DNA from 2 places in the Mesobacillus thioparans genome. Region 1 is predicted to be linked to the other one. Evidence: riboswitches for the same ligand, from Rfam matches in the RefSeq annotation. Region 1 holds a riboswitch; the other holds the start of a gene.

Region 1 (11,186 bases):
GGTTAAACCTGCAAACAAAAAGCTGTAGCCTGCATAAAGACTTCCCAGGATCATTGGTACCTGGCGAAGGTCAAATCGGACACCATCCTGGACGTGTACCGAAAAAATATAACATGTAAAAATGGCAATGACGAAATAAACTAATTGAAGCTTTTGTCGACTCTCTTCTTTCACTTGCCTCTCCATAATCAACTGCGTAAAAAATAGCAGGACAAGAAGAAGCGATAGATTCATTAATAAATGCTTGGTAATTTCCACTGCAACACCACCATAGATAGTCAATAAAATAGTATTATAAACCAGGATCCAGTGCAATCTTTATCCATTTTAGCCTATCCATTCCATGATATTTACCTTATATTAGAAATTATAGAAGGGAGATATGTCGATGCTTTGGATAATACTTGCGCTGCTGCTGCTGATTTTAATTGACGTCGTGAGACTACATAGAAAAATAGATAAACTCACCCAATTCCTGAAACCAGAAACACCTCCGACCAATGAAGAAATCGAGAACATGCTCATTTCTCAGGATCATAACAAAAAAAAATGAGTTTACTAGTAGAAAGTTCTTTTATTGGTTTATAAAAATGTCCGTCATGATAGCGATGACGGACATTTTTTCTGGAGTTCATGCGATTTTTGTCCATCAACCCTCGATGACGGACAGTTTTTCCGGAATTCCAAAGTTTTTTGTCCATCATACCCTCGATGATGGACAGTTTTTCCGGAATTCCAGTGATTTTTGTCCGTCATGCCACCGATGATGGACAGTTTCGCGAGCATTCAATATCATTTTGTCCGTCATCACCGTCTGCGCTTTTTACTCTTGAAAAGATGAAGCAATTCTACAAACAAAAAAAGCAGTGGTATGTAGCACAAAAATGCGTAGAGGAGGCCAAGCAAGAGGTCAAGCCACCATTTCTCACTCCACATTCGGTGAGCGATCAGTGTCCTCTTTCCCAGAGCTTTCTTAAATGGGATGGTCAGATAAAATAACAGCGCGGATATAATGCCGCTTACAAATCCACATTTGAGCTCGTCAAAAAGATTGGTATCTTCCCCGTTTTCGCTTTCCTGTTCTTTCGGTGTATCGTTTGCAGAGTCTTTGGGGGAATTTTTATCACCTTTTCCGGCGTACATTCCTTTCCCATTTTCTTTTGCAAAATCCATCGCTGCCCAAATCCGGTTTTCGTATTTATAATTTCCGTAGTCATAGAAGTCTTCTACCAGGCCAGCTTTCGTAATCTCTTCCTGGTGAAGTTTGTCCCCTACCCACACCCAGGCTAGGAGACGATCATATCTATCGAACAGGCTGGATCCGTCTGTTTCAAGAATGATCTTCCCTTGTTTTAAAAAGGAACATGTATAATCAGCTGCCTCTGGTCCAAATGGCTCCGTCGTCTTTGTGCTTTCTGGTGTGTCAATGTATAGAAAACGAGTTTTATAGTCTTTCCCGTTTATGGTAAAAACAGCGGTATCGCCGTCAGTGCACTTTGCCAACTGAGCTTCATAGGCTGAGCCAAGCTGCAATTTGCCATTCGCAGGTGGTGCGGCAGGAATTGGTACTTTGGCTGGCTTTGAAGTTTTACTTCCTTCTCCCTGGAAAGCAAATCCTTCCAGATCGATTTTTCCTTCATCAAGGCCTGCGGCACAAGCAGAATTGCTGCTATACTCCTGGATCAGGCGAATCAGTTCATCTATGTTACCAGCGCTTTTTGCCAGTGCAGTCGGTTCGTGCAGGAAATACTTGCAATCCGAATTACGGAAATGGCCCCCAAGTTCATCTCGAGAACCATTATGGGCTGAAACAAGATTTGGCAAAATAAAATATGCCATAAAGATGGCAAGTAATATTCTCGTCGTATTTTTGTAATCCACTGCTGCTCCCCCTTTTAATCCCTCCTACTATACCAAAATAGATCCTGATTGAATAAAAAACAGCCTCATCTGAAGCTGTTTCATTTTAGATCAATTTCTTTTCGATTTGCTCTCTTGTCATCTCTATTTTCCCCGGTAATACAAACAGGTATTGAATCAAATCTTCAAGCAGATTCATTACTAATTCAGCCATTTCATCATCCATTTCTGCTTCAAGCTCTAGCATTCGATGAAGTTCTTTATCTGAAGCCATCAGCGGACTTAATGAAGTGACTGACTTAACTAAATTGATATGTTCTGGCAGAAGTTCGAGCTGCTTGTCAAGCGGTTGGCCATTCGCTTTGTCTGCAAGGAAATTTTTCAATACATTTTCCAAAACCCTTTTAGCCAAAACTGCAGTCGCCAGATTTTCTTTCGACAGGTAGACGCTGACGGCGGATTTGTATGCCCGGATTAACTCTTCAGGCATTCCAGGTATATGTTCGATCTGGCTTAACGCGTCTGTCGATCGATGTGGATCATATATGTACACATCAGGATGCGTGTCATTTTCTTTTGTAAGGATGATAAACGGAATACTTTTTTTGCAAGAAGGACAGGCACTTTCAGTCATTAATCCATGTTTGCTGCTCTGATAAGTCGATTTGAGAACGAATTCCACTTTCTCTTTGCAAACAGGGCAAACATTATTTAAGCTTTTAGGGACTTTCAAATGTCCGAACTGGCTATAAGTTGTAATCGAACCGGGAAAAATCCGTCTCATTCTTCGAGCCCCTTTCATTTCAGCAATTGTTTCAATTTTTATCCATATAGATATATAACCCTAATCATTGAAGCGAAAACGCTATTGATGATGAATAGCTAAAGTTTCAATCTGGGCGCCTAAAAGACCTGAAATATGTTCAAGGTTGGCCAAAGATGAAATATCGTGTTCAAGGAGCGGCAGGAAGATTTTTCTCTCATGTTCGAATTTCTCATTTATTTCATCGAGGTAGACTTTTTCGTTCGTTCTTCTTTGTTCCATGAACTTGCCATCTGCTTCCTCGGGGATCACTTTATTGACAACGATTGAATTGACATGGATTCCATGCTGATGCAAAGTGTCGATTGCCTTGGCGGTTTCAAGTATTGGCAGCCGTTCAGCATTCAGGACGAATATATACTCTGTTCGAGATTCATCAAGCAGAAGTTCCCGGACACGCTTAAAACGTGTTTTTCGTTCATTTAACTTGTCATATAAAGGATCCTCAGTGATTTCGCCGTCATTCATCCACTGTGCGTAATTCTCATTCACTTTTTTTCTCCGCTCCAAAAGCCCGTCCATCCAGACACCCATCAATTCAGGGAGAGTTAAGAGCCTGATTGTATGACCTGTTGGCGCTGTATCGAATACGATTGCATCATAATTTGCAATTTCCTCTAGTATCAGCGAAGTGATTTTATCAAATAATGCTGCTTCCTCTGCTCCCGGGGAAGCGGCTGCCATATCAATCTGTCTGTTTACCTCGTCGAGCATGGTCGCTTTGACCAGCCCTTTCAGATTCCCTTTTACTCCATTTATATAATTTCTGGATTCCTGTTCTGAGTCAATCTCGAGTACATCCAGATTGTTTGTGGCTCTTTCAATTTTTCCGCCGCTGAAATTTTTATGGAATAAATCCCCCGTGTTATGGGCGGGATCGGTTGAAACAAGCAGCACCTTTTTTCTTTTTTTCCCAAGTAAAAGCGCCATTGCTGCTGACGTTGTGCTTTTGCCAACACCGCCTTTTCCCCCGATAAAATAAATTTTCTTCTCAAGCAAATCCATACAATCTCCTCCTAACAGCAGCGTATTCCATCCAGCGGGGATTTCTCCATGCCCGCCCTCAGATGCCAATCATGGAATCTCTCGATGATGACTGGGTAGAGTTCCAGGGTATAGTAAAAAGCCGGGTTAGGCAGTCCCAACATTTCTGAAAAGCAAAGCAGCATGAACAAATCCTCTTCGTCCCTTAACTCCCGGGCAATTTCTGTTCTATGGGGCTGCTTCAGGATTTCATCATACAAATGAATGGCACGTTTGAATTGTTCGAAAAACCCCATTCTTTTCCCTCCTCGCAAAAATAACAATAGAGACCGGTCGCCCGGCCTCCTTTTCATTACATTTCCTTAGTCATTGGCGGTGGATTATTCCTGCTGAAGGCTGTGATTGCCTCGATGATGATCCAGAAAACAAAAATCAAAATCAGGCCGCCTATGCCGAAAAGCAGCATATTCAGCTCTCCGCCTCCATAACCAGACCACTGGAAAACGACCTGCTGGATCATGGCCCAAAGTGTCATGAAGAAGACAAATACCATTGGGATGAAGGTGACAAGATAGTTTCTTCCCTGTCGCTTCAGCCAGATGGAAATCAGAAGCAGGCTGACTCCTGCGAGAAGCTGGTTGCTCGTTCCGAACAATGGCCACAATAAATATCCGCCTGAACCAAATCCGTTTGGTCCTTTTGGCAGTAAAACGAGCGCCGCACTGGATACAACCGCGACAGTCGTAGCGACGTGAGTCTTAGTTAAAGCCTGGATATTGTATTCACTTCCAATTTCCGCAATGATGTAACGCATTAACCTTACTGAAGTATCAAGAGTGGTAGCAGCAAAGCTGACGACAATAATAGATACAATTGTCCTGGCAATGTCTGCAGGAATCCAGATTCCAGTCGCGAGCTGGGCAGCACCATTAATGAAGTTGCCAAGGCCGCCTGAGCTTGCCGCAGCAAAGCTTGAGTATGCAGCTGTGAAATCAGCTTTTGTCGCAAATACAGTGACAACGGCGATGATGGCGATCAAGGCAAGGATCCCTTCACCAACTGCACCAGCATAACCAACAAAGCGGGCGTCCGTTTCTTTTTCCAGCTGCTTGGAAGATGTTCCTGAAGAAACGAGTCCATGGAACCCTGAGATGGCTCCGCAAGCAATCGTAATGAACAATAATGGGAACCAGGAAACATCCGTTGCCGCTGCATTCATTGCTGGAGCAGTAACATCAGGCTGAAGGAAAACAAGGCCTGCATAAAGGATGAATAAGCCTACAACCAGCTGGTGTGAATTGATATAATCACGCGGCTGCAAAAGCTTCCAGACCGGCAAAGTTGAAGCGATGTAAACATAAACCATCAGCACGATAATCCAGACCAGGAAAGCCATGGATACTCCGCTCAGCCCAAACATGACAGTGTTATCCGCCCCGCCAAAATATTTCACAAGATCAATTTGCAATGCCGGCACACGGCTCGCCAGTATAGCGGCGCCATACATGACGGCAAGTGCGACCAAGGAAGGCAGGAGCATTCCTTTTTTCTTTTTGTAAACTGCGTAGCCAATCCAGATTGCAAGCGGAATCTGCAGGAATACAGATAGCACACTTGCCGGGAAGCTGACAAACAAGTTGGCGATGACCCAGGCGAAAACAGCGTTAACCATCAATACAAGTATTAAAATAATGAATAAGAACATGATTTTTGCACGTTTGCCAATCAGCTTGTTTGTGATGGTTCCTACTGACTGCCCTTTATTCCTGACGGAAAGGACCAGAGTTCCAAAGTCGTGCACACCTGCTGCAAAGACCGTGCCTAAAGTAACCCACAGGAATGCAGGAAGCCAGCCCCAATACACTGCGATTGCCGGCCCTACAATTGGTGCAGCCCCGGCTACAGACGTAAAATGGTGTCCCCAAAGGATCATTTTCTTTGTCGGAACAAAGTCCACGCCATCTGAATACTGGTGTGCCGGTGTCACATAGTTCGGATCAAGACGGTAAATCTTTTCAGCTACCCACCTAGAATAGAAACGATAGCCAATCGCAAACACAATCATTCCAATTACAGCTAACCATAAAGAATTCATTCATTTAAACCTCCTTTTTTATGAGTTGGTACTACAACTTAATAATAAAAATATATTAGTTGATTAGTCAATAAATTCTGACTTCTTTTTTATAAAAAGCTCTTATTTTTAAAAGTACCTTATTTAAAACCGCTATCTTCATCCGAAAATTTTCCCAACATGCTTGTTCGACATTTTTAGACTTTATTGTTGAAATGTTCAGATAATGGGAGTATAACTATGATAATCTACTAATTTTTATTAGCTAGAATTTGATTTTAGGAGGAGTTCATTTGAAGAAGAAAGTCATCTCATTAGGTTTAACAGCAAGCTTAGCTATGAGCGGATTAGTTGCAGCCACGGGATTTGCTGCACCATCAGCGGATTCTCCGTCAAAGAAGTTCACGAAGAGCCACGGTGCGCCAGAATTTGTTGCAGGCAAACTTACAAACCCTTCCGAGAAAGCAGCAAAGGATATTGTTCTTGGTTATTTGAAGGATTCAAAAGGGAAATATAATCTCCATGCAAATGATAGTTTCGTAGTCAAATCGCAGGAAGCAGATCAGCTTGGCGGAGATGTAGTCCGACTACAGCAAGTATACAACGGAGTGCCAGTATGGGGAGCCACCCAGGCTGCACGCGTCGATGAAGCAGGAGTGCTACAAGTTTTCACAGGTACAGTCAGCAAGGGATTGGAAGGAAAACTGGTAAAGGCTTCAAATAAGAAATCACAGAGAGATGCAATTACAGCAGCTGAAAATGATTTGGGCTTCAAACCAGAATATGAATCATCTCCATCTGCTGAATTGGTTGTTTATCCTGCAGAAGATCAGGCCGTATATGCCTACCATGTGACATTGAATTTCCTGAGTCCTGAACCAGGTAACTACCAGTACTTCATCAATGCGGTGACAGGTGAAATCATCAATAAGTACAATGCCATTCATACTGCCGGCAAAACCAATCCATCCTTAAGTGGAACCAATACGGTAGGTTCTGGTGTGGGAGTGCTCGGAGACCAGAAATCATTGAATACTCTTCTTTCAAATGGCTCTTATTACCTGCAGGATAATACCCGAGGAAATGGCGTTTTCACTTATGATGCGAAAAACCGTCAACAAACTCCTGGTACACTATGGGCCGATGCTGACAATAACCTGAATGCAAAATATGATGGTGCGGCGGTCGATGCTCATTATTATGCAGGCCTGACTTATGATTACTATAAAAACAAGTTTGGCCGGAATTCGTATGACAACAAAGGCGCAGCATTAAAGTCAAGTGTCCATTATGGCCGAAGCTACAACAATGCATTCTGGAACGGACAGCAAATGGTGTACGGTGACGGCGATGGCACAACCTTCATTCCTCTTTCAGGTGGCCTTGATGTTGTGGCACATGAATTGACACACGCTGTGACAGATTTCAGTTCCGACCTTGTTTACCAGTATGAATCAGGCGCACTAAATGAAGCGATTTCTGATATCTTTGGTACACTAGCTGAATTCCATGACAACAATAATCCTGATTTCGAAATCGGTGAAGATATCTATACACCAAACAAGGCCGGTGATGCACTCCGCTCCATGAGCGACCCGACAAAATACGGCGATCCAGATCACTATTCCAAGCGTTATACTGGAACTTCTGATAACGGCGGTGTCCATACGAACAGTGGAATCATCAACAAAGCAGCCTACCTTCTTAGCCAGGGCGGCACACATTATGGTGTGACAGTATCAGGAGTCGGTACTGAAAAATTGGGTGCAATCTTCTATCGTGCAAACACAGTGTATTACACTTCTTCAACCAACTTCAGCCAGGCACGTGCTGGAGCTGTACAAGCTGCTAAAGACCTGTACGGATCAACTTCCCCAGAGGTAGCTGCTGTCAATAAAGCTTTTGATGCAGTGGGAGTAAATTAATAGCTTCATATTTAATCAGACTGGCTCTTGTTTCAGAGAGCCAGTCTTTTCATATGGTTCCCATTCCGCGGTGATTTTATCTCCCCATTACTTCACCGCTTTAATTAAATGATTGACAATCTTATAGAAGAGCGGTAATATTTAGAGAAATTTAATAATTCAATTATATGTAATCTTATCCAGAGAAGCTGAGGGTCCTGGCCCTATGAAGCTTCAGCAACCTTCAACTTTGTTGAAAAGGTGCTAACTCCAGCAAGTTTTTTTTAAAACTTGGCAGATAAGAAGATGGCTGACATTTTTAAAGTCTTCTTCTTGAGAAGGCTTTTTTGTTTTTTGTTTAATTTTCCGCTATGAATTTAATAGCGAAAATTCCCATTCAAAAATTGCCTCCTGCCGATCAATCATTAGGAGTGAGAATATTGGTTAAAATTGATACAAAGTTAGCACAGCTTGGCAACAGGAGTGAAACTTCAACTGGTGCAGTTAATCCGCCCATCTACTTAACGACAGCATACCGTCATGAAGGTATTGGTCAGTCCAGCGGTTATGACTATGTCCGCACTGGCAATCCTACTCGTGAAATATTGGAAAAAGCGATTGCGGACCTTGAAGAAGGCGATCGCGGATATGCCTGCAGCTCAGGGATGGCGGCCATCTGGACTGTTCTCTCATTATTCCAGTCTGGCGATGAATGGATTGTCTCTAAAGATTTGTATGGTGGCACATACAGGCTTCTTGAGCAGGGATTCAAAAAGTGGGGATTAAATAGTACATACGCTGACATGTCCGATTTAAATGAAATCAAAGCAGCCATCAATCATAATACGAAGGCACTGTTCGTGGAAACACCGACAAACCCGTTGATGGAACAGGCCGATATCCAGGCGATTGCGAAAATTGCCAAAGACAACGGGATATTGCTGATCGTGGATAATACCTTCTACACTCCCCTTCTTCAAAAGCCATTGACACTAGGCGCGGATATTGTGATCCATAGTGCGACGAAGTATCTTGGCGGCCATAATGATGTGCTCGCAGGACTGATCGTTGCCAGAGGAGAAAAAATCTGTGATTCCCTCTTCCTCCACCACAACGGTGGCGGAGCGGTGTTGAGTCCATTCGATTCCTGGCTTCTGCTCCGCGGCATGAAAACATTGTCATTAAGGATGGAGCGTCATGAGCGTAATGCCAGGAAGCTGGTTGCATTCTTGGAGAATCACGGTGCTGTAAAGGATGTCCTTTATCCTGGCAGAGGCGGAATGATTTCTTTTCGAGTCCAGTCACCTGCTACCGTAAATCCATTTTTGAAAAGCCTTTCCACGATCACTTTTGCAGAAAGCCTTGGAGGCATTGAGAGCTTCATCACCTACCCGGCTACTCAGACACATGCTGATATTCCGGCTGAAGTCCGTGAAAAAACCGGCGTTTGTGACAGGCTGCTGCGATTCTCTGTGGGAATTGAGGATTGTGAAGATTTGATAGAGGATTTGGAAGCCGCTTTTAAAAAGGCATATGAGGAGGCTGGAGGTAAATGAGCCATCCATATACCTTCGAAACCAAGCTTCTCCATAACAAATATAAGGTGGATCCTGCAACTGGCGGAGTGAGTGTCCCGATCCAGCATGCTTCTACCTTTCATCAGTCTTCAATCGATCATTTCGGAAAATACGATTACAGCCGCAGCCTGAACCCTACCAGGGAGGCGCTTGAGGATATAATCGCTGAACTGGAGGGCGGTCTCAGGGGATTTGCATTTTCATCTGGTATGGCTGCGATTTCAACTGCATTTATGCTGCTTTCGCAGGGAGATCATGTGGTAATCACCGAGGATGTTTACGGCGGTACATACAGGATGGTGACACAGGTGCTGAACCGATTCGGGATTGAACACACGTTTGTGGACATGACAGACCTGGATGCCGTGGAACAGGCAATCTGCCCTAACACTGCTTTGCTGTATGCAGAGACACCTTCCAATCCTTTGTTAAAAATTACGGATATCAAGGCCCTTAGTTCAATTGCAAAAAAGCATGGTGCCTATACTTTTGTGGACAATACCTTCATGACCCCCTACCTCCAGCGGCCGCTGGAACTGGGAGCTGATATTGTGCTTCACAGCGCCACAAAGTTTCTGTCCGGCCACAGTGATACAGTTGCTGGCCTGGCTGTTGTAAAGGATGAACAATTGGCAAACAGGCTATATGCACTTCAGAACTCCTTCGGGGCAGTTCTTGGAGTGCAGGATGCCTGGCTTGTGATGAGAGGGATTAAGACATTATCTGTCAGAATGAACCAATCACAGGATAATGCAAGAAGGATTGCTGATTTTCTGAAAGACCAGCCTTTAATAAAAAATGTCTTTTACCCAGGACTGGAAAGTCATCCTCAGTCTTACCTTCATGCTCAGCAAGCGGCTGGTCCCGGGGCTGTCCTTTCTTTTGAGTTTGCAAATGAAGCTCTCCTTCCTGGATTTGTTGATTCTGTTAAACTACCAGTCTTTGCAGTCAGCCTCGGGGCGGTAGAGTCCATCCTCTCCTATCCCGCAAAAATGTCACACGCTGCGATGCCGCCGGAAGAGCGCAAGCTGAGAGGAATCGGTGATGGTCTTCTCCGTCTTTCGGTAGGACTTGAAAACGCCGATGACTTAATCTCAGACTTTCAGCAGGCCTTGTATGGGATCGAAACGGCAGCTGCAAGCAGGGAGGGATTATAATGAATTTCCTGAAACGTATGGAAAATGAAATTTTAATAGCCGATGGAGCGATTGGTACGCTCCTCCATTCCTATGGAGCCGGTACCTGTTTTGAAGAGTTGAATCTCTCTCAGCCGGAAGCGATTGTTAAAATCCATAAAGCATATATGAATGCTGGAGCCGATTTGATCCAGACGAATACGTATGCTGCTAATTATATTAAACTTGAAAGATATGGTCTTGAAGACCAGGTAAAGGAAATCAACAGCGCAGCAGTCCGGCTCGCCCGCCAGGCTGCAGGCAGCGAAGCAAATGTCCTTGGTACGATGGGCGGCAATCGCGGAATCAGACCGTCAGCCATCCCCATCGAAGAGATCAGGCGAAGCTTCAGGGAGCAGCTTTATTGCCTGCTTCTTGAAGGCGTGGACGGACTGTTGCTCGAAACCTTTTACGATATGGAAGAAATCGAGACAGTACTTGAAATTGCCAGAAAGGAAACAGATTTGCCGATCATTGCCCAGGTATCGCTCCAGGAAATTGGCATCATGCAGGACCAGACTCCTCTTCAGGAAGTTTTCAATAGACTGGAGGAGCTTGGCGCTGACATTGTCGGACTTAATTGCAGATTAGGTCCCCACCATATGATTTCAAGTCTCGAACAGGTTGAGCTTCCGGCAAAAGCGTTCCTATCTGCTTATCCCAATGCAGGCTTGCCAGCCTACACCGATGGAAAATTCCATTATGAGGGCGACCCGGAATATTTCAGGAAATCGGCCCGCAGCTTCCGTGACCAGGGGGTCAGGCTTATTGGCGGCTGTTGCGGAACCA
Region 2 (11,186 bases), on a different contig from region 1:
ATTGGTTAAGGGAAAACAATGTCGCAGCTGGCCTGCTGACAATCATTCGGATCTGGCTTGGATACAACTGGATGACAGCCGGATGGGGAAAATTGACCGGAGAGGGATTTGATGCAACAGGGTATTTAACTAACGCCATTGCCAACCCCGTCAAAGGTCCAGATGGAATTGTTTATGGATGGTATGTATCTTTTCTGGAAAACTTCGCACTTCCAAATGTTGACTTCTTCAACTTCATCGTTCCTGTCGGTGAATTCCTGGTTGGTTTGGGCCTGATTCTCGGCTGTCTGACAACAGCAGCAATGTTCTTCGGATTGATCATGAACTTCAGCTTCTTCCTTGCAGGAACCGTATCCCATAACCCAACAGACATCTTCTTCGGCTTCATCCTCCTGTTCGCAGGGTATAACGCAGGACGATATGGTTTGGACCATTGGGTGATCCCATTCATCCGTAAAACAATCTTTAGGAACAAAGCAGCAACGAAATGAATAAGCAAGCCTCCTGAGTGAACTCAGGAGGCTTTTTTCATTCCATGTCGATGCTCTAATTGGTCTCACATTCACATGACAATGAGTTTGAAGACGGTTAATCCAAGGCCGATCAGGAAGCCGCAAACCGCGCCATTGACCCTGATCCATTGCAGGTCTTTCCCGACATTGTTTTCCATCATGTCAATGAGTGTTTCCGTATCAAGCTTATCCAGGTTTTCTCTGACAAGCTTCCCGATCTTTGAATGGTTCCTTTCAATCAGCCCGGCAATTTTCGCATGCAGCCAGCTTTCGATTGCTGCTACTTTCTCGTCATCCGCTCTGATTTCCTCGATGAATTTTTTCACAAGTGGAGTGATCGTGTCATCCACAAAACTGTCCTTTTCGATAAGCACAATCACACGATCCTTTGACTTGGCCAGGACTCCCTTGATCTGTCCTGTTAAATCCATTTCCTCGACCATTTTATTTTTCCAGGACTGGATTTCAGTCATAAGGGCTTCACGCTCACTGATGCCACCCAGCTCTTTGCGGATTTTATCCAAGATCATGTGGCGGTATCGGTTATCATCCTGCTGCAGGTTTTTCATTCTTTTTAAAATGAATGATTGCAAAATATTGCCGACCTTTTCTTCGGTGATCATATTGCTGAATGATTGAATCGCGAATTTCATGAGACCATCCGCTTCAGTTGTATCGATTGCCTGCTTTCCAAGCTTGCCAAGCACCATTTTCGCTTCAGCCTGTGACGCCCATTTTTCCGTCTCTTGCAGGACATAGTCAAATGCAGCTGAATCATATTGCTTCGCCAGGATATGGTCGGAAGCCTTTTGTAGTAACTCGGAAGAATCCGCCGATAAAAGGAAGCCCTTGATTTCTTGTTCGATGGCTGGAGCAAATCTTTCAACATCCACTTTCCTTGCGACATCCAGACTGAACGCCTGGATACTGTTTTTCACAGATTCAGAGTGAAGCTCCTTCTCGACCGTCTCAAAAATTTTATCCAAAATATGAATCTGCTTGAACTTTTCCATGATGCTTTCTTTCGTGAGCCAGTCATTCTCAAGCATATTGATTAATGCGCGCGTTACTTTATCACGGTTTTTCGGCAAAAGTGCCGTATGCGGAATCGGGATGCCGAGCGGATGCCTGAACAGCGCCGTCACAGCAAACCAGTCAGCGAGTCCGCCGACAAGACCGGCCTCAAAACCGCCCATCAGCAATTTCCCGATCAGCGAATCCTGAAAAGGAATCATCGCGAGGAAACCCGCACCCATAATCGCCAGTGAAATAGCTGCCAAATGTCTAGATCTGTTATTTCGTTTATCCATATATCTCCCTCTGTTACTGTTTGATTGAAACTTGTGTAGTTCTGAAGCTCGCTTCTGTTCCCCATCTTGTATGTGAATTCTGGAAAAGAGCCTCTTCAATATTTTACCCAATTTATAGGGGGGAAAGCTATAAAAAAGGAAAAGTCCCAGGAGCATCGGCTGCTGGGACTTCCTTATTTCACACTCTTACTCCATCCACTCTGGCTTTCCAAAACCTTTGAAATCATTATCGATGATTTTTTCAAACTCATCAGACTCGACGACTTCCTTGATGTCCTTTGTAAATTGGGCATCCTGGTCCTTGGTGTTAATGACGACACGATTGCGATACTGATCAGGCATGTTTTCAAGCTGAAGCGCAGTCAACAGATCCATTTTTGCTGCGAGGGCGAAGTTGCCGGGTACAGCCGACAGGTCAACGCTTTCGACGGCTCTTGGAAGCTGTGCTGCTTCGATTGGCTTGAACTGCAGGTTCTTGACATTATCTTTAACATCTTTTTCAGAAACAGTTAGCGGATCAGCATTAGGATCAAGCTTGATCAGGCCGGCATCCTCAAGGATCAGGAAGGCACGCGCTGCATTGGTTGGATCGTTTGGAATCGCGATGGCCGAACCCTCTGCGACTTCATCCAGTGAATCGAACTTCTTTGAGTAAATCCCCATTGGCGCTGTTGGGACGACAATCACTTCAGACAGCTCAAGATCGTGTTCTTTTGCGAAGTTTTCCATGTACACCTTGTGCTGGAACAGGTTCGCGTCAAGATCCCCTTTTGACAGAGCCAGGTTTGGCTGGATGTAATCGCTGAATTCGACCACTTTCACTTCATACCCTTTTTTCTCAAGCAGAGGCTTGATGCCTTTTGTGACCATATCGCTGTATGGCCCTGATGTCGCTCCGAATGTAACTTGCTTTTTGTCAGCCTTCGCATCGCTGCCTGAGGCTGAGTCACTGCCGCATGCAGCCAACAACCCGATTGATAAAAGTAACAGTAAAGAGAACAATAATTTCTTCATTTTAATAACCCCCAATTTTTATCTTTTGTCTACTAATTTAGCAATCCTGTCGCCGCCAAACTGGATCAGCTGGACAAGGCATATCAGGATAATCACTGTTGTAATCATGATGGTATTGTCGTAACGGTAATAACCGAAACGGATTGCCAGGTCACCGACTCCGCCGCCGCCAACAATCCCCGCCATTGCCGAGTAGGCCACAAGGCTGATGATCGTGATGGTGACACCCTGGACGATTCCCGGCTTCGCCTCCGGAATCAGGACATCCTTGATGATCATCCACGGAGTAGCTCCGGTGGCCACCGCTGCCTCGATGACCCCTTTATCGATTTCGCGCAAGCTTTGCTCGACGATTCTCGCAAAGAACGGAATCGCCGCAACAGACAATGAAACGGATGCGGCTGTCGGCCCGATTGTCGTGCCGGCGATTAAATTCGCAAGCGGCAGCAGGGCGATCAACAGGATGATGAACGGAACCGACCGGATCATATTGACGATGAAACCGGCAATATTTTTAAAAAGCTGGTTTTCAAGGAACAGGCCTTTATCGGTGACAAAAAGAAGAACCCCTGTCGGCAGCCCAACAATGATCGAAACAAGGATGGAGATGCCGACCATATAGATTGTTTCAAAGAATGCCTTATTCAGTTCCGGCAGCAGTGCGACCAGGTTATCAAGCAGCATCTTCAATCACCTCCAGATTTCTTGTCCTTGATGCGATATAGTCAATGGCCCTGTCGATTTCAAGGGTCTCGCCCGAAACTTCCATAATGAAAATCCCTAGTGGGATCTCCTGGATATACTCGATTTTTCCGTGGAGGATGTTTCCCCTCACCTTGAATTTTTGGAATACATCCGAGATGACACCCTGCTCGGCAATCTCGCCCTGGAAATAGATCTTGATCAATTTACCTTCCCGCTCCTTCCTCAGTCTTTCCGGCAATTCGAATTGAAGGATGGAGTTGACGAAATCCTTTGTCAGCGGCTCCTGTGGATTGGCAAAAATATCGTAGACATTTCCCTCTTCGATGATTTTTCCATCCTGCATCACGGCCATCCGGTCGCAAATCGTCTTGACCACTTCCATTTCATGCGTTATAAGCACGATTGTGATTCCTAACTCTCTATTAATCTTTTTAAGTAGAGATAAAATAGAGCGGGTCGTGCTTGGGTCAAGAGCGGAGGTTGCTTCATCGCATAGCAGGACTGATGGATTATTCGCCAGCGCTCTGGCTATGCCAACACGCTGTTTCTGGCCGCCGGACAACTGGGCAGGATAGACGTCTTTCTTGTCGGAAAGCCCCACCATATGTAAAAGCTCTAGCACTCTCTCATTTATCTCTGTTTTCGCAGTGCCGGCAGCTTTTAGCGCAAAAGCGATATTTTCACTGACTGTCTTTGCGCTTACAAGATGGAAATGTTGAAAAATCATCCCAATTTTCAAACGGGCTTTCCTTAGCTCGCCCTTGCTTAAAGAGGTGAGCTCCACGCCATCAATATAAATCTCTCCCGATGTGGGCTTCTCTAGGAGATTAAGGCATCTCAGCAAAGAACTCTTGCCTGCTCCGCTATATCCGACAATCCCGTAAATTTCGCCCTTTTCTACTTTTAACGAAACATCTTCAACACCTGTCACCGATCCCTTTTTCGTTTCATATACCTTGACCAGGCTCTTCACTTCAATCATTTTTGCACCCCCGTTTTCTCTCAATAAAAAAAGCCTCTTTCATTCAAAGAAAGAGGCATCGTAAATATCTATACGACTTATCTTTCAGAATGAAACCATTCTGCAGGAAGTGGCACCTTTCCATAAAGGAGGTTGCCGGACGTCATCGGGCCTAATCCCTCAGTCTCTCTTGATAAGTAACTTATTAAGTTCGTTTCGATAATTGAAATATTAAAACTATCTGATATATTTGTCAACAAAGTTTTTTTCAATGATTTCCATTGAAATCGTTTACACCGTTGTGGCTGTAAGAGAATTTATTTTCAAAAGAAAAACCCTTGTTTAAGCTAAAACAAGGGCTCCATAGACGAGCGCACCAGCGATCACATAGGCCGGGTGCACCTTCAGTTTCTCCATCAGGACGAAGCTGATTCCGCCGATCAGGATGGTCTGTGTCATGCCGACACCTTCATAGGAGGAGAAAAAGAAATCATAGGTCATGACTCCAAGGAGCACGGCAATCACAGGACGGACGATGATTGTCAGCCTTTTGACACGAGGGGAATCCTTGTATTTCATCAGCAGTCCCAGCAGACCGATCATCAGGATCAGCGATGGTGCCACGGCTGCAAACACACCGACAATGGCGCCGAGGATTCCTCCTTCTGAATAGCCAATATACCCGGCCATCTTCGTCGCGATCGGTCCCGGGAGTGCATTGCCCATCGCGAGTACTTCACTGAATTCATTGACCGTCATCCAGTCATATCGGTCGACGACTTCATTTTCAATCAACGGGATCGAGGCAGGACCGCCGCCGTAGCCTAAAATACCGGGAATGAAAAACGCTAAAAATATCTGGAAATAGATCATTTTTGCTCCCCTCCCATTTGTTTTTGTTCAGATGGTGAAGAGTCTTTTTTTAATAAAGCCCCAAGCAGCAGGATGAAAATTAAAATTGCAGGATGTACATTCAGGATTTGGAGCAGCACCAGGCTGGCAATCAGCGCAACAGCTGTCCAAGCCCAGCCAAGCTTCGATTTCCCCGATTTCTTGATGAAGTCCCAGGTCAGGACAGCGAGCATGACGGCAACGACCGGTACGACAGCATCGGCCATTCCTTTTACCCAGGGCTGATCTTTGAATGAATTCAGGGCAGTAAGCAGGAAAATCATCAGGACGATTGTCGGGACCATCGTTGCGGCCAGGGCATTGATCATTCCCACGACTCCGCCCACTCGATAGCCGATATAGCCTGCCATCTTCGTCGCGATCGGACCAGGGAGCGCATTTCCCAAAGCAAGAATATCACCGAACTCATCAGAGTCCATCCATTTATATTTATCTACCACTTCCTTATGTACAAGCGGAATCGATGACGGCCCGCCGCCATAACCAAGGATTCCCACGCGAAAAAATGCCAGGAATAAATCTCTTTGTTTCAAAACTTCACCTTCTCTTCTGTTTTTAGCCGTATGCAGTCGCTTTCTATAATTCTTATTTCTTTTATTTTATTATAGACTCATATATTTGAAACTGCATGTCAAATTCAAGGAATTATATCGTCTTTGGGCAGCATTCACCATTATTTCTGCCATTTCTCAGGCTTTGATTTGCTCCATAATTCAATATTCTGGCGATTTTTTCATTTATTCGATCACATTTTTGATTATTTCGGCCACATTCCCCGATATTCCGACCACTTTTTCAATTAATTCGACCAAGTACCGATTTTGCAATTAATTCTTCGCTTTTCATCCCCATAAAAAAAGTATCACAGCTCCAGGCCATGATACTCTTAAAATCATTTATTAAACTTAAAAATAGAAACTGATTCGTTCAATTCGTTGGTCAGTTTCCTCAACTCTGTTACCTTTTTCGAAAGGTTGCCGAATGCCGTTAATTGTTCCGTTGTGGAAGCTGAAATTTCTTCGCTTCCAGCTGCTGTTTCTTCGACGACAGCACTGATGGATTCAACATTGTGCAGGACCTTTGCTCCCAGCTCCTTGGAGGCTTCCGTTCCTTTCACAAGCTGCACGATTTTTTCCGAGATGCCGCTGACTCTGGCTTCTATATTTTCAAAAGCTGACATTGTCAGGTTCATCGATTCCATTTGCTCATCAGCGATGACGCCGCCTTTGTTCACCGCTTCCCCGATTTCGTCGAGACCCGACTTCAATAGGTTGACCATATCGAAAATTTGCGTTGTGGCCAGGTTTGACTCTTCAGCCAGCTTCCTGACTTCTGATGCAACGACCGCAAATCCTTTTCCAGCCTCTCCAGCCCTTGCCGCTTCGATTGCTGCATTCAATGCAAGCAGATTGGTCTGGGCTGCGATTGCCGAAACGGATTTGGCCATGTCTTCGATTTTTGCAGCATAACCAACAAACTTGCCCGTTGCTGTCTGGATGGAATAGGAAGCCGCTTTGTTTTCTGTAATCAATACTTTTTGCCCCTCAATTGCCTTTCTGCCTTCACCAATCGCTTCCACCGCTTCCTGGCTATATGAGGAAGACTCCTGGCTGTAGTCCAAGTTCAGCATGATTTCTTTATCCATTTCGTCAATCAGCTCAACGGATTGCTGGAGATCTTCCGAGACGGTTTGGGCACCTGCTGATAGCTCATCCGTCGAAACAGCGACCTGATTCGAAATCTCGGTAAGCGCTACATTTTCCTGTTCGATTCCCTCTGCAAAATCTTCTACTTCCTTGCTGGCCCTGTTCACTTTTTGCAGCAAGGACGTCAATTGAGCCGCCATCATGTCGAAGGACTCATTCAAGGTCCCCAGCTCGTCCTTATGCTTATATGGGACTTTTTCAATCATTAAGTTACCCTTGGCGATTTCCTGGGCATTGATGGCAATCTGCTTCAACGGCCTTGTGATCGAGCTCGTCAGCCTGATCCCGATTCCCCCGGCAACAAGAACAAGCAGTATGCTGCCGATGATTGCCGAAAGGATAATGAATTGAATCTGGTTCTTCAAATCCTTCTGAAGATAATCGTAATAATCATTCACCTGGATATTCAAGAGATACAGATCATTCAGGATCCCCTCACTGCGCAGCGATTGCCGCTTCACTTCTGCACTGATTTTATCATCAAGTGCTTTCTCCGCTTCGGACTTGAGTGCATTGAACTTTTCAAAAGCTTTGTCCAACACTTTCTTGCTGTTTTCCTGCTGAATCAATCCCTCTGCCTGAGCAAAAATTTTAGAGGTCTTCTCCATTTTCGCTAATGCATCCTGCCTGTTCCCTTCGGTCGGACTGAAGGAAAAATTGCTAAGCGATTGTTGGGTTGCCGATGTTTCAGCCTCCAGGTTCTGAACGGTCAGCAGTACCTGAACATAATCTTGATTGGATGTCTGGACCATCAGCATTCTGTAAATGATAAAAGAAATCATCACAATTGATAAGCCAATGGCGAGCAATAAATTCAATAGTAATTTCTTTTTGATTGTCATGTCGGTTCCCCCAGTTGCAGCTGTTAATCTAGCTGAATTGAAACTCCATTTGTTGATAATTTATCTTCCAAGTCTTTCAAGGTTTTTTCCTGTTCTGGACTCAGCTTAATGACCCGGATTGGTGCAAGCCCGACACCCTGTTCATTAATGCCCAGTTCGATTTGCCTTGATTTAAGCTTCTTCTCGGATTGGAACTCCTTAACTGCTTCATAAAGTGCGATATCCACATTCTTCAGCATGGAAGTAATAATGGCCTTTTCGGCAAAAAAGTATTGGTCGCTATCTACACCAATCGCAAACTTTTTCCTGGCTTGCGCTTCCTTCAATACACCTACTCCCGTAAAACCTGCCGCAGCATAAAGAACATCTGCACCTTCATCGATCATTCCCGCAGCAATCTTCCCTCCAAGGTCTGCATTGCCAAAATCCTCAGAGTAGGCAACCTTTATCTCAGCATCCGGCTTGACTGCTTTCACACCCTGCTCAAATCCCGATTTGAATTTGCGGATCAGCGGCACATCCGCACCGCCCACAAATCCGACAACCTTTGATTTGGTGGTCATCCCGGCAACCGCGCCGGCGAGGAAGCTGCCCTGTTCTTCTTTAAAAATGATCGATGTGATATTTTCCATTTCTGATACCGAATCGACCAGTATAAACTGTTGTTCTGGATATTTTTTTGCAACTTTTTCCAGATCCTCAAGAACCATAAATCCAAGTCCGATGACAATATCATTTCCGTCCTCCACCAGCTCAGTAAATCCCTTTTCATAGCTGCCTGCTTCCTGCAGCTCCCGATAATCAAAAAGAATATCCAATTCATCCCTTGCTTTTGTCAGTCCGGCAAACGCCGCATCACTAAACGATTGGTCACCAAGTCCGACGTCAGACAACATGATGCCAATCTTCACCCTTTCCTTTGCCTTCAACTCTGTGTTGGCACAGCCCGCAAGTCCCCCTGCGAGTAAAACTGCGATAAAAAGCACATACATAATTCGTTTCATCTTGATGCCCTGCTCCCTTTTCCAGTAAATTTATATGTATTTCATCGGCCACAGCCTATTTTTGTTAATGGTAGAAGAGAAAGTCTATCTTTTATCAATTTTCAAAATAATAAACAAATAAAAAAGCAGGCTGTCATCTCCCAGCCTGCTTCCTGTCATTATTTTATTTTCGTGAATTTGTTCAAGTCGCCATTTTCGCCGAGGACAATCAGGATGTCTTCTGCTCGCAGCGTCTTCTCCGGGTCTGGTGAAATATCGACTTTGTTTGCGGTCTTGACGCCGATTACGGTGATATTGTATTTGGCACGCAGATTGATTTCGATCAGGTTTTTGCCGGCCATGCTCATAGGCAGCTTGATTTCCTCGATGCTGTAGTCATCTGAAAGCTCGATGAAATTCAAGACATTCGGGGATGCCATCAGCTGATGGGCAACCCGTTCACCCATGTCCCGTTCAGGGAAGATGACTTTGTCCGCGCCAACCTTGAACAATACCTGTGCATGGTGTTTATTAAGTGCTTTGGCCACGACATTCGATACGCCCATCTCTTTTAAAATCAGGACGGTGAGGATACTTGCCTGGATGTCGTCTCCTATGGCAACAATGACGGTCTCAAAATTCCTGATGCCAACAGCCCTCAATGTCTGCTCATCAGTCGAATCCCCGATTACTGCATGTGTTACAAACTCTTTATAGTCTTCGATATGCTGCTCACTTTTATCAATCGCCAGTACTTCGTGTCCTTCATGATAAAGGGTGGTGGCAACACTTGATCCGAAGCGCCCCATCCCGATTACTGCATATTGCTTTGCCATAATTATTATCCTCCTACCCAATCATCACTTTTCCAGCTGGATGCCGATAATGAGTTTCTTTTCTTTTTCTTGCCACTGCAAACGCAAGTGTCAATGGACCAACCCGGCCCGCAAACATCGTTATAAGAATCAGGATTTTTCCATATGATGACAGTTCAGGCGTCAAGCCCATCGATAGGCCGACAGTTGAAAAGGCCGATACAGCCTCAAAAAAGAGCATCAAAAAGTCTTTCCCTGGTTCCGTAATCGTCAAAACCATTGTAATCGAACCTACTAAAAATAGCGCAATCAGCGTAACCGTCAGTGCTTTCGAAATAATGCTGTAGTCCACTCGTCTGCCAAAAAAGGTGACATCTTCGCGGCCGCGAATCTGCGACTTGACTGCGCCTAACAGGATGGCGAAGGTAGTAGTCTTGATGCCTCCGCCGGTGGAACCTGGCGATGCACCTATGAACATCAGGAAAATGATCAAAAATAAGGTGGACTGTTTAAGGTCCGGGATATTCAGGGTGTTGGACCCTGCTGTTCTTGGTGTTACGGCCTGGTATAGCGCCCCGAACATTTTACCAGTCATCGACATAGGCTTCAAGGTCGATGGGTTCTTGTATTCAAGAATGAAAATCATCAGCGCGCCTGCGAACACAAGGATACCGGATACGCTGAGGACGATTTTCGAATGCAGCGATAGCCTTCTAGTCCTTCGATATTCATACAGCTCGTTCATGACAATGAAGCCGATGCCGCCAAAGCTGATCAAAGTGATCATCGTGATATTGACGATTGGGTCTGAAGTATATGCGGTAAGCCCTTTGTATCCACCCATTATATCAAATCCGGCATTATTGAAGTTCGAAATCGCGTGAAAAAACCCATAGTAAATGGCTTTTCCTGCAGCCATATTCTGTGAAAATCGCATCGATAGAATGACTCCGCCTGCAATCTCGATTACCGCTGTAAAAAGGAAAATCCGTTTGACAAGCCTGACAATCCCTTCGACCGTCTCGTTATTCAATGACTCCTGGATAATCAGCCTTTCTTTGAACGAAATTCTTTTTCCTAAAATAAATGCAAGCAGTGTGGCAAAGCTCATGAAACCAAGCCCGCCAATCTGGATCATCGACAGGATGATCATTTCCCCAAACTTGGTGAAGGTATCACCTGTGTCGACGACAACAAGGCCTGTTACACAAGTTGCGGATGTTGCCGTAAACAAGGCATCCAATAACGGGAGGCCTCTGCCATCAACTGTGGCGGATGGCAAGGTAAGCAACAATGTCCCCAACAGAATAATCAAGCCGAACCCGAAGACAAGCACTTTTGGCGGGTCCAGACTGAATAACAATTTACTGCGCATGGCCCTTCCCTCTTTCCTTAGTATGAGGAATTATGCGTCTAATATTTCTTG

Evidence for each region. A riboswitch is a leader RNA that binds a small molecule or an ion and turns the genes downstream of it on or off. The one in region 1 is predicted to bind S-adenosylmethionine.
Region 2: linked by a shared signal. The riboswitch ahead of ACNAZ4_RS11305 (methionine ABC transporter ATP-binding protein) and the one ahead of ACNAZ4_RS05090 (methionine biosynthesis PLP-dependent protein) in region 1 are both predicted to bind S-adenosylmethionine.

What each region holds. Positions count from the first base shown of each region.
Region 1 covers NZ_CBCSFH010000002.1:115,117-126,302, forward strand. Annotated here, with positions in the region: gene ACNAZ4_RS05050 (ATP-binding protein) at 1-258, opposite strand, end outside; gene ACNAZ4_RS05055 (hypothetical protein) at 389-553, shown strand; gene ACNAZ4_RS05060 (thermonuclease family protein) at 808-1,881, opposite strand; gene ACNAZ4_RS05065 (hypothetical protein) at 1,967-2,644, opposite strand; gene ACNAZ4_RS05070 (ArsA family ATPase) at 2,726-3,688, opposite strand; gene ACNAZ4_RS05075 (cory-CC-star protein) at 3,700-3,963, opposite strand; gene ACNAZ4_RS05080 (carbon starvation CstA family protein) at 4,020-5,762, opposite strand; gene ACNAZ4_RS05085 (M4 family metallopeptidase) at 6,080-7,666, shown strand; SAM riboswitch class I at 7,839-7,950, shown strand; gene ACNAZ4_RS05090 (methionine biosynthesis PLP-dependent protein) at 8,086-9,201, shown strand; gene metC (cystathionine beta-lyase) at 9,198-10,379, shown strand; gene ACNAZ4_RS05100 (bifunctional homocysteine S-methyltransferase/methylenetetrahydrofolate reductase) at 10,379-11,186, shown strand, end outside.
Region 2 covers NZ_CBCSFH010000006.1:4,563-15,748, forward strand. Annotated here, with positions in the region: gene ACNAZ4_RS11285 (DoxX family protein) at 1-491, shown strand, start outside; gene ACNAZ4_RS11290 (DUF445 domain-containing protein) at 563-1,822, opposite strand; gene ACNAZ4_RS11295 (MetQ/NlpA family ABC transporter substrate-binding protein) at 2,009-2,836, opposite strand; gene ACNAZ4_RS11300 (methionine ABC transporter permease) at 2,855-3,520, opposite strand; gene ACNAZ4_RS11305 (methionine ABC transporter ATP-binding protein) at 3,510-4,523, opposite strand; SAM riboswitch class I at 4,598-4,702, opposite strand; gene ACNAZ4_RS11310 (chromate transporter) at 4,845-5,375, opposite strand; gene ACNAZ4_RS11315 (chromate transporter) at 5,372-5,947, opposite strand; gene ACNAZ4_RS11320 (methyl-accepting chemotaxis protein) at 6,307-7,962, opposite strand; gene ACNAZ4_RS11325 (BMP family lipoprotein) at 7,986-8,966, opposite strand; gene ACNAZ4_RS11330 (potassium channel family protein) at 9,125-9,781, opposite strand; gene ACNAZ4_RS11335 (TrkH family potassium uptake protein) at 9,795-11,135, opposite strand.